Regions from separate parts of the Bacillus sp. z33 genome, predicted to be linked through region 1. Evidence: a T-box and tRNA genes for the amino acid it is inferred to sense, from the RefSeq annotation. Region 1 holds a T-box; the other holds one or more tRNA genes.

Region 1 (5,524 bases):
CTGGGGTTACCGGCGCTACTGGCGCTACCGGCGACATCGGACCTACTGGACCTACCGGGGTTACCGGCGCTACTGGACCTGCTGGAGCTACAGGCGACATTGGACCTACTGGGGCTACTGGCGCTACTGGCGACACTGGGGCTACTGGTGCCACGGGCGCTACCGGCGACATCGGTCCTGCCGGCGCTACTGGAGCTACGGGCGCTACCGGTGACATCGGTCCTGCTGGCGCGACTGGAGCTACGGGTGCAACGGGCGCTACCGGCGACACTGGGGCTACTGGAGCTACGGGTGCAACAGGCGACACTGGAGCTACAGGTGCAACGGGCGCTACCGGCGACACCGGACCTGCCGGCGCTACTGGAGCTACGGGCGCTACCGGCGACACTGGGGCTACTGGAGCTACTGGTGCCACGGGGGCTACCGGCGACACCGGACCTGCCGGCGCTACTGGAGCTACTGGTGCTACTGGCGACACTGGGGCTACTGGAGCCACGGGGGCTACCGGTGACACTGGAGCTACTGGTGCTACGGGCGCTACCGGCGACACTGGAGCTACGGGTGCTACGGGCGCTACCGGCGACATCGGTCCTGCTGGTGCTACGGGCGCTACCGGCGACATCGGTCCTGCTGGCGCGACCGGAGCTACGGGTGCCACGGGCGCTACCGGCGACATCGGTCCTGCCGGCGCTACGGGTGCCACGGGTGCTATCGGCGACACTGGAGCTACTGGTGCTACGGGCGCTACCGGCGACATCGGTCCTGCTGGCGCGACGGGAGCTACGGGTGCCACGGGCGCTACCGGCGACATCGGTCCTGCTGGCGCGACGGGAGCTACGGGTGCCACGGGCGCTACTGGCGACATCGGTCCTGCTGGCGCGACGGGGGCTACCGGCGACACTGGGGCTACTGGTGCCACGGGGGCTACCGGCGACATCGGTCCTGCCGGCGCTACTGGGGCTACTGGCGACACTGGTCCTGCTGGAGCTACAGGTGCCACGGGCGACACCGGTCCTGCTGGAGCTACAGGCGCTACCGGCGACACTGGTCCTGCCGGCGCTACGGGGGCTACGGGCGACACTGGTCCTGCTGGAGCTACAGGTGCCACGGGCGACACCGGTCCTGCTGGAGCTACAGGTGCCACGGGCGACACTGGTCCTGCCGGCGCTACCGGCGACACTGGTCCTGCTGGAGCTACCGGCGCTACTGGCGCTACGGGGGCTACGGGGACAGGATTAGCAGAATTCGCGTATATTTATAACCTAACTGCTCAAACGGTTGCAATAGAAGCGGATGTTCCTTTTGATTCAAATGGAGTTCTTACTGCTGGTATTACACATGCTCCAGGAACCCCTTCAATCCTATTTTCCGTGCCAGGTCTATATGAGGTCACTTTTTCCGTGTCTGGTACAGAACCAAACCAATTTGCACTATTTTTAAATGGTACGGAGGTTCCTGGAACAGTCTACGGTTCAGGTGCTGGTACACAGCAAAATAGCGGGCAAGCAATTTTTGCCATAGCAGCTGGCCAAACTCTTACTCTTCGCAATCATTCTTCTGCTTCAGCGATTGGTCTTGCGAGCGTAGTCGGAGGCACACAAGCAAACGTAAATGCTTCTGTTGTTATTAAGAAATTAGACTAATTTCGAATGTAAGTATAACTCTTGAAAGAAAAATACACCGCCTTCAGATTTCCTACCTGCTGGCGGTGTATTTTTTTGATGAATCTACGACAAAGTTTCTCGCATCTGGATGTGCATTGGATTAGTTTTAGCACTGAAGCATCATTAATTACGGAAAGTCCCAATTATTTCCACCAAATTGACCATTATGCATTTTTTGAAAATCATCGGAACCTTTTCCCTACATTAAAAGAGCTGCCTAATTCAGACAGCCCCTCACACATATATATTATACGTACTTAATAAGCGTGTATTTCTTTTTACCGCGGCGAATTACCGTGAATTGTCCTTCTAATTTATCAGCTTCTGCCATTGTATGAGCGAGGTCTGTGACTCTTTCTCCGTTGATGTAAATGGCTCCATTTGTGATATCCTCACGTGCCTGGCGCTTAGACGAAGAGATTTTTGCATTTACAAGTAAATCTACTAATAGTAATTCTTCGTTGCTGCCAACTTCAAAGCTCGGAACATCCTTGAAGCCTTGGCGAATTTCTTCTACTGATAATTGTTTAATATCCCCGCTGAATAAAGCCTTAGAGATATTGATGGCTTGCTGTAAAGCTTCTTCCCCGTGCACAAGCTTTGTTACTTCTTCAGCAAGTGCCTTCTGAGCCGCACGTTTTTCCGGAGCTTCAGCAACCTCTTTCTCAAGCGCTTCAATCTCTTCTTTGCTTAAGAATGTAAAGTATTTAATGTATTTAATGACATCGCGGTCATCTGTATTAATCCAGAACTGGTAGAACTCATACGGAGATGTTTTTTCACGATCAAGCCAAATCGCTCCGCCTTCTGTTTTACCAAATTTAGTTCCATCGGATTTCGTAACAAGAGGAACCGTTAAACCAAAAGCTTTTGCATCTTCCTTCGTTTTACGAATCAATTCCAGCCCCGCTGTAATATTTCCCCACTGATCACTTCCACCGATTTGCAAACGGCAGCCTTGTGTTTCGTATAACTTAAGGAAATCAAGAGATTGCATAATCATGTAGCTAAATTCGGTAAATGAAATACCTGATTCAATACGAGATTGTACCGAATCTTTTGCAAGCATGTAGTTAAGACCAAAGTTTTTACCAATATCCCTTAGGAAAGTAATTAAGTTCATATTGCCAATCCAGTCATAGTTATTGGCCATGATTGCTTTATTCTCGCCAGTTTCAAAATCAAGGAAACGGGAAAGTTGATCTTTGATACGTGCAGTCCATTGATGAACAACGTCCTCCGTGTTTAACGTACGCTCTGCCTTTTTACCACTAGGATCTCCAATCATTCCTGTTGCTCCGCCAACTAATGGGATTGGCTGGTGCCCAGCTAACTGGAAGCGTCTCAGGATTAAAATAGGCAGCAAATGGCCAATATGCAAGCTATCAGCAGTCGGATCGAAACCGGCATATAATTTCACGCTTTCTTCCTGTAATAATTTTTCCAAACCCTCTTCATCAGTAAATTGATTTACCAGACCTCTGAAACGCAAATCATCTAAAATATTCATTATTCTCCACCTCTTATTATTTAAAATAATATAAAAAAACGCCCCTTCATTAAAATGAAGGGACGATTAACTATCGCGGTACCACCCAACTTGCGAAACATGACAATTGTCTCGCCGCTTATCTTTTTAACGGAAAGGTTCCGGCATTCGCTACACAGCTTTATACAAAGCTTTCCCGAATACTGCTCGAGGAGGTAATTCATTATTCCGCTTGTACCGGTTTGCACCAACCACCGGCTCTCTATAACATTGGCGGACTAACTACTGGGTTCCTGTAATCGCATCAACTATAAAATTAAATGTTATGCTTTTTTTACCATAACAGCATACTCCTTGTCAAACCCAATAATTGTATTGTTTGTTATTAAGAAGAAACTATATCTACCAGAACCCTTGCTTATGCTATAATGTATGTGATTTGTTGGGAGAGTGAATGAATGAAAGATATGTTTATAAAACTTAAAGAAAGACTCACACCATTTTATAACTATATAACCACACCAACTGTAAAGCGAAAAGCAAGAATTTCCTATCAGGTAATTTGGAATTATTTATTAATCTTTCTGATTGTATGTATCATAGGGATTGCTTTTGCAGGAGGCGTTGGGGCCGGTTACTTTGCGTCAATGGTAAAGGATGAACCGATCAGGAGCAAAGAGCAGCTCCTATCCAGTATGTCCAATTATGAAGAAACATCTGAGATTTATTTTGCAGGCAATGTATATATGGGGAAGATGCGGTCAGATCTAGAGCGAAAAGAAGTTAAACTGGAAAATGTTTCAGATCATGTCAAGAAAGCATTGATTTCCACTGAGGATTCCTATTTTTATGAGCATAAAGGTGTTGTACCAAAAGCCATTATTCGAGCTTTACTTCAAGAAGTGACAAATGCTTCTGTCCAATCAGGGGGAAGCACACTGACACAGCAATTAATTAAACAACAAATATTAACAAATGAGGTTTCCTTTGATCGTAAAGCCAAGGAAATCCTGCTGGCACTTCGCCTTGAGAAATTCATGGAAAAAGATGAGATTCTAGAAGCCTATCTTAATATCTCGCCATTTGGCCGAAATTCCTCCGGCCGTAATATTGCCGGCGTCCAGGCAGCAGCGGACGGTATATTTGGCGTAAATGCCAAAGATTTAACTCTACCACAAGCAGCCTTTATTGCAGGAATGCCCAAAAATCCATACCTTTATACACCATTTACTCAATCTGGTGAAGTGAAGGAGGATGTTACTCCTGGTATCAACCGGATGAAAACGGTCCTGAAAAGAATGTATACAAATGGTGCCATTACAAAAAAAGAGTATGAAGCTGCGTTAAAATATGATATTACGAAAGATTTTGCCAAGAAACAGTCATACCCTACTGAAAAGTACCCATACTTAACCTATGAAGTAGAAAAAAGAGCAATTGAACTCATGATGCCAATATTGGCAAAGCAAGATGGTCTTTCAAGCAAAGATTTAGAAAAAGACGACGATCTTTATAAACAATATTATACTTTGGCTGATCAGGCCATTCGACAAAACGGCTATCAAATCCATACAACCATTAACCAAAAAATGTATGACAATATGCAGAAAGTCACTAAAAATTTTCCTTATTATCAGGGTACTCGACAGGTAACGAAAACAGATCCTGAAACGGGGAAAACCTATATAGAGAATGAACCAATTGAAGTTGGCGCTATGCTCATTGAAAACTCAACCGGAAAAATACTTAGCTTCGTTGGAGGCCGTGATTTTGAGCGAGAGCAGCTTAATCATGCCACAGCTGCTGTCCGTTCCAATGGATCAACGATGAAGCCACTACTTGTATATGCACCAGCGATGGAGTATGGAGTTTCTTATCCAGGTAAAACTTTGGTCAATGCTCCTGTGAATATTCGCGGTTGGAGTCCAGGAAACTATGCCGGCGGTGGGATTACCGGAATAACCTCTGCACGTGAAGCGCTAAAGAGATCTTATAATATACCGGCAGCGGTTCAATATGCAGAAATTTTAAATCGTAAACCGGTAACATTTCTCGAAAAAATGGGCTTCACTTCTTTAGAAGAGCAAGATTATACAAACCTAGCCACTTCTTTGGGTGCATTGGCCAGAGGCGTAACCGTAGAAGAAAATACGAATGCCTATGCAACATTTGCAAATGGCGGACAATTCGTAGATAGCTATATGATTGAAAAAATAGTAGACTCAAACGGAAAAACTATTTACCAACATAAAAAGACGAAGACGAATGTCTTCAGTCCGCAGACAGCTTATTTAACAATCGATATGATGAGAGATGTCATCAGTTCCGGAACAGCAGCCGGTTTAAACAGTAAATTGAAGTTTTCATCGGA
Region 2 (5,524 bases), 1.3 Mb from region 1:
AATATCTGAGGCATTCCCCGCTTCGGTTTTGAAGGAGTATCCGAATGTCATTGCCATCGCCGAGAAGCTACGCTTGGAGGAACTTCCATGATTTAGTAGAATAGAAGAAAATAAGCCGGGTGGGGAATGTTCCCGACGGTCTCTTTTGGAGGGGAATGACATGGTTGGTATAAAAACGGTGAATCTTGACGGCGAAGCAATCTATATTTTTAATAGTGCGATTTATATATTGGAAACTCCATCCACAGTTTCATTGGAGCTCGACCTCATCGTGAGCGAGGTAGCCTTAAAGAAATATAGCAACCGCGAGAGCATCATCGCTGAAATCGAGCTGACCGATAACCGAGTAATCAGCTCATTCATGTACATAAAATCAATTCCTGGCCGTCTCCCGCAGTTGAACTTGAATTGTGGGGTCGATGGTCCCTATGAGTACCAGGGCCTTGTTCATATCAATGAGAACGAGACCAATTTTCCTGATATTGAGAAGGGGATTTCCCTTGCCGACATCAGGAAAGTCGAGATGCCTGATGAAAAAATCACCCTTAAGCTCACACTGCCAATTGACCAGGTCGAATGGCTTCGTGGGAAAAAAACAAAAGAACTCAACCAGATATTTAAAGCTATTCTCTATGACCAGATGAATTAAATATACCTTTTATACTAGAATTGGTATCTATATTTCTAATGGTGCTAGGAATAGCACTCTTACCGTTTCAAACAGTAAAATGATAGTTATGTCTTTCTAAGATAATTTAAAAATAAAAGGCATATTAAGGATTAAGCAAGGGTTCTAACACCCTATGATGATAGATGTATTCATGGAAGTTCAATCTTTTGATATAGGAAGAAAAATAAATCAATATTACCATATATTACTTGTTGAAATATAGATAAATACATAATAGAATAATAAAGCAGTCAACGAGAGGGTTTGATATTAATCAATTAGAAGCTTGAGGATTGAAGGTATGAGTCCATCATGGCTTACCATTTATAAACATGCGGGTGTGGCGGAATTGGCAGACGCACCAGACTTAGGATCTGGCGCCTTACGGCGTGGGGGTTCGACTCCCTTCACCCGCACTTATATGCGGAAGTAGTTCAGTGGTAGAACACCACCTTGCCAAGGTGGGGGTCGCGGGTTCGAATCCCGTCTTCCGCTCCAATGCCAATTGATATGCCGGGGTGGCGGAATTGGCAGACGCACAGGACTTAAAATCCTGCGGTAGGTGACTACCGTGCCGGTTCGAGACCGGCCCTCGGCACCAGTTACTTGCAAAAATGCGCCCGTAGCTCAATTGGATAGAGCGTTTGACTACGGATCAAAAGGTTAGGGGTTCGACTCCTCTCGGGCGCGCCATTTCTTTGCGGGAAGTAGCTCAGCTTGGTAGAGCACTTGGTTTGGGACCAAGGGGTCGCAGGTTCGAATCCTGTCTTCCCGACCATTTTAAAATTATGGGGACTTAGCTCAGCTGGGAGAGCGCCTGCTTTGCACGCAGGAGGTCAGCGGTTCGATCCCGCTAGGCTCCACCATCACTTACTTAAACCCAATAGGATTTTGATTTTGACGATGTAGCTCAGCTGGTTAGAGGAGATGGTTCATAACCGTCCAGTTGCAGATTCGAGTCTTACATGATCCACAACCTATATGGAGGAATACCCAAGTCTGGCTGAAGGGACCGGTCTTGAAAACCGGGAGGCGGGTTAAACCGCGCGGGGGTTCGAATCCCTCTTCCTCCGCCATATATTATCTAAGCAATATATATATCGTTGCGGGGTGTAGCAGTCTGGTAACTTGTAGGGTTCATAAGTCGCAGCTTCAAATATTATTCGCACAATAAAAATGGTCCGGTAGTTCAGTTGGTTAGAATGCCTGCCTGTCACGCAGGAGGTCGCGGGTTCGAGTCCCGTCCGGACCGCCATTTACATAATGAAGTTGGCTCAGTAGCTCAGTCGGTAGAGCAAAGGACTGAAAATCCTTGTGTCGGCGGTTCGATTCCGTCCTGAGCCACCATTATAAATTAAAATTTTAATGATAAAATTATTTAAGTGTTATGCCGGTGTAGCTCAATTGGTAGAGCAACTGACTTGTAATCAGTAGGTTGGGGGTTCAAGTCCTCTTGCCGGCACTCTAATAATCGGAGGGGTAGCGAAGTGGCTAAACGCGGCGGACTGTAAATCCGCTCCTTCGGGTTCGGCAGTTCGAATCTGCCCCCCTCCACCATTCATTATAGGGGCATAGTGGTTATGCATCGGATTTTAGTTCCGACATTCGTGGATTTGATTTTTATCAGCCATACCATACATGCGGGTGTAGTTTAGTGGTAAAACCTCAGCCTTCCAAGCTGATGATGAGGGTTCGATTCCCTTCACCCGCTCCAAAAAATATTATTATTCCGCAGTAGCTCAGTGGTAGAGCACTCGGCTGTTAACCGAGCGGTCGTAGGTTCGAATCCTACCTGCGGAGCCATTTGGCCTCTTGGTCAAGCGGTTAAGACACCGCCCTTTCACGGCGGTAACACGGGTTCGAATCCCGTAGGGGTCATAAAACCATGTACAAATGTACATGGTTTTTTTCTATTCGCCACAATCTTCTCATATCTGTTGACCTTCAAACTTTTATCTTTGGTGGGACCTACGGATTATTATCAGATTTTAATGGTAAAAGTTGAGAGGAAATTCCTTTTGAGTAAAACGTAATAGATAGAAATACACAGGAAAAACCGTGGGCGATGCCGATAGTACACCTCCCTATCCCGATGAATCCATCAGGGATTGGATTACCTACCTATATGATAACGAGAAATATTCCCAACAATCCCTGTCAAAGGTGATTATAGAAGGAGATTCACACGTAGAAGTCAGATTCGATGAGGACTCGGATTGATGAATATTTTGGATTTAACGGAATTAATGGAGACAGCTGAATTCATAGGAAACACAGTGCTTGTACTTGTACAGTGTTTATCCGATGTATAAAAATACAGGTGAAATGAGTTCCTACTAAAAAATAGGGGAAAGGCTCAACCCCCTTGAGACACTTGTGGTTAAGCCTTCTCGAAAAGTATGATACCGACTGGGTTCGAACCAGCGAACCCACCCTGTCAATTTACTATTCGGAATCTTATACACAATCTATGCAGAAATAGAGTCCAGGTAGTCCATTAATTCAGAGTGCCAGTGGTTAATTATACAAGCTGAATCTTTTAATTCCATTATTTCTAGAAATTCTGTGCAATTTTTGTGCAATCTGTATATTAATGAATATGGGTGCGAGGTAGGGTTACCTGTAGCAGTTTTCACACCTTAAGTAAATATTTAGTTATAAAGATCATCTCTTGATTTGAGGTGATTTTTGGTTAAATCGCTATAAGTTTTCAAGGGGAGAAATATACAAGATCTTTTTCAACTCCTTTTCGATTCCCAAATACTTTTTTAAGATTTCATTCTCGTGTTTCAGGTGCATCATTTGTCGTTCTTTTCTTTCTTCAGTACTGTGAGAGTCAGGGTCATGGCCATATGTGTATATTTTACCAATCGGTTGGTCAAATCTGTGAATCTTAATATCTCGATACTATTTCATCCACGTTTTAATTTGAGAGACATTTTGATCCCGTACTTCTCCATAATTTCTCTATTCGTGAATTGACGACTCATCTTATCCTTTACGACAGCCCATTTGACTTTATTTGAATATACGTTTTGCCCATGCAAAAACACCTCCGAAACAACACTTTTATTTCGAAGGTGTTTTATATTGTCTCAATTATTTAAGTTAGCCCATTCTGCTACTGGCTTTCTTTTTGCTCCTCTAATATATCATCTACATTTTTTTGTTCTTCCGAATCTTTATAAGCCTTTGCAAAATCTGGAGAAACAGTAACAAGATAATTGAATTCACTTTGGTAGCCAGGGACATAAGCGGAAAAATCATGTTCTGGATTGCCATTTACATATCCATTAATAGATATGCCCATAGGTGATTCATCTGTTCCGGTATAATCAAAACTCTTTATACCTTCAAAATTATAGCGAAAATAAAGTTCAATTCTAGGTTTTTGCTTTTCCCAAAATTCCTTTTCAGCCATTTCCGCTGCTTGTGCTTTTTCCTCTTTTTGTTTTGCCATATATATCCCGCCCCCGATACCTGCCAATAAAATAACTGAAATCAATATGGTAACAATCCAACTTTTATTCATGCTAAATTTTCCCTTTTTTTATATATTTTATGGTTTAATACTATTATAAAGTGGAAAATTATTCAAGTCAGAGAAGGAGCTGTAAAAGGTGAAGGGGATTGGACTTTCAAAAGACGTTAGTGATTTGGAGTATTTCAACTTCTCTGTTATCAGTTATAACAATGATCTTAAAATAGAAGGAGAAGTTTTTGGAGATCAAGAGAAAAAATCAAAATGGATGATTATAGATAAGCAGGACGATCAAGATGGCAATGGTGCAGAAGCAATCGCCCTTGCTCCAGTGGATATGGAAGGGAAAGTAGATACCTCTAATATTGTAATTGCCTATAGAGGTACAGAAGCAAAGCCCAAAATAGACCCAGGCGACTTAGAAGCAGACATTAATCAAGTCGTTCGTAAAATGGGGCATAATGTTAGGTATGTCCCAACTACATTGACTACATTTACCAGAATCACTACAGAACAAACACAGTTTAAATCAGCCATTGATTTTGCGAATAGGGTTTCCAGTAAACATAAATCAGCAACCATTACTCATACTGGACATAGCTTGGGAGGCGGACAAGCACAATATGTGGGTGCTGAAAGAGGCGAAAAAGCTGTTACATATGCCGCTCCAAACGTTTACGGATTACTAAGTGATGAAGCCAAAGCAAAAGTCGATTCAGGTAAGACGAGGGAGTATATAAGAGATTACATTCACGGGAATGACATTATCGGAATGTATAGGGGAGGAGATCCGCTGATCGGAAAGGAATACTTTGTTGCTTCAAATGTAGAACATATATCCATACGTGATAATCCAATAGCTGGTCATTTTACAGATACATACACTGGAAAATTCAACAAGGATGGAAACATTGAATTTAGAATGAAACCTGATGAAGTGATAGCCAGCGTGCGAGCATTTAGGCCGCAATTGAATTTAATAAGGGACTGGAGAAAACGGGTAGAGCAGTATATCGAAGATGATGCAGCTGCTCTTAGGTCAATCTATCAAAATATGCTATCCAATGTTAATGGATCAGGCAAGTATCCGCTTCTTACTGAAAATGATGTACGAGAATATTTCAGAGAAAAAGCTGTTACGATTAAAGGTTCAGACTATTACTTTATTGACGTAGACTTAGCGATGGATTTCTGCCATAAGTTGAAGAAATTTGAACAACAGATGGGAATGTTTCTTGATGATTTAATCAAAGCTGCAGAAACAACAGGGACTATTGATAGGGATATATCTTTCTGGTTTAAGGGGATGTAGCAGTGTTTGACAATGAATTAGATGCAATAAACAAGCAGATTGATAAGTGGGAGTCTAAGAT

Evidence for each region. A T-box is a leader RNA that pairs with one kind of tRNA and senses whether it is charged. The one in region 1 lies ahead of tyrS (tyrosine--tRNA ligase), so its partner is inferred to be a tRNA-Tyr.
Region 2: it has a tRNA-Tyr gene. The T-box ahead of tyrS (tyrosine--tRNA ligase) is inferred to sense a tRNA for this amino acid. The anticodon was not compared.

What each region holds. Positions count from the first base shown of each region.
Region 1 covers NZ_JBZFQN010000001.1:1,368,930-1,374,453, forward strand. Annotated here, with positions in the region: gene AC4G3L_RS06445 (alpha-helical endospore appendage domain-containing protein) at 1-1,643, shown strand, start outside; gene tyrS (tyrosine--tRNA ligase) at 1,912-3,177, opposite strand; T-box leader at 3,230-3,462, opposite strand; gene AC4G3L_RS06455 (transglycosylase domain-containing protein) at 3,612-5,524, shown strand, end outside.
Region 2 covers NZ_JBZFQN010000001.1:30,445-35,968, forward strand. Annotated here, with positions in the region: gene AC4G3L_RS00140 (hypothetical protein) at 161-649, shown strand; tRNA gene AC4G3L_RS00145 (tRNA-Leu) at 1,005-1,086, shown strand; tRNA gene AC4G3L_RS00150 (tRNA-Gly) at 1,094-1,168, shown strand; tRNA gene AC4G3L_RS00155 (tRNA-Leu) at 1,183-1,271, shown strand; tRNA gene AC4G3L_RS00160 (tRNA-Arg) at 1,287-1,363, shown strand; tRNA gene AC4G3L_RS00165 (tRNA-Pro) at 1,372-1,448, shown strand; tRNA gene AC4G3L_RS00170 (tRNA-Ala) at 1,461-1,536, shown strand; tRNA gene AC4G3L_RS00175 (tRNA-Ser) at 1,654-1,746, shown strand; tRNA gene AC4G3L_RS00180 (tRNA-Asp) at 1,849-1,925, shown strand; tRNA gene AC4G3L_RS00185 (tRNA-Phe) at 1,942-2,017, shown strand; tRNA gene AC4G3L_RS00190 (tRNA-Thr) at 2,060-2,132, shown strand; tRNA gene AC4G3L_RS00195 (tRNA-Tyr) at 2,144-2,227, shown strand; tRNA gene AC4G3L_RS00200 (tRNA-Gly) at 2,311-2,384, shown strand; tRNA gene AC4G3L_RS00205 (tRNA-Asn) at 2,399-2,473, shown strand; tRNA gene AC4G3L_RS00210 (tRNA-Glu) at 2,477-2,548, shown strand; gene AC4G3L_RS00215 (DUF1433 domain-containing protein) at 3,792-4,130, opposite strand; gene AC4G3L_RS00220 (lipase family protein) at 4,291-5,463, shown strand; gene AC4G3L_RS00225 (hypothetical protein) at 5,466-5,524, shown strand, end outside.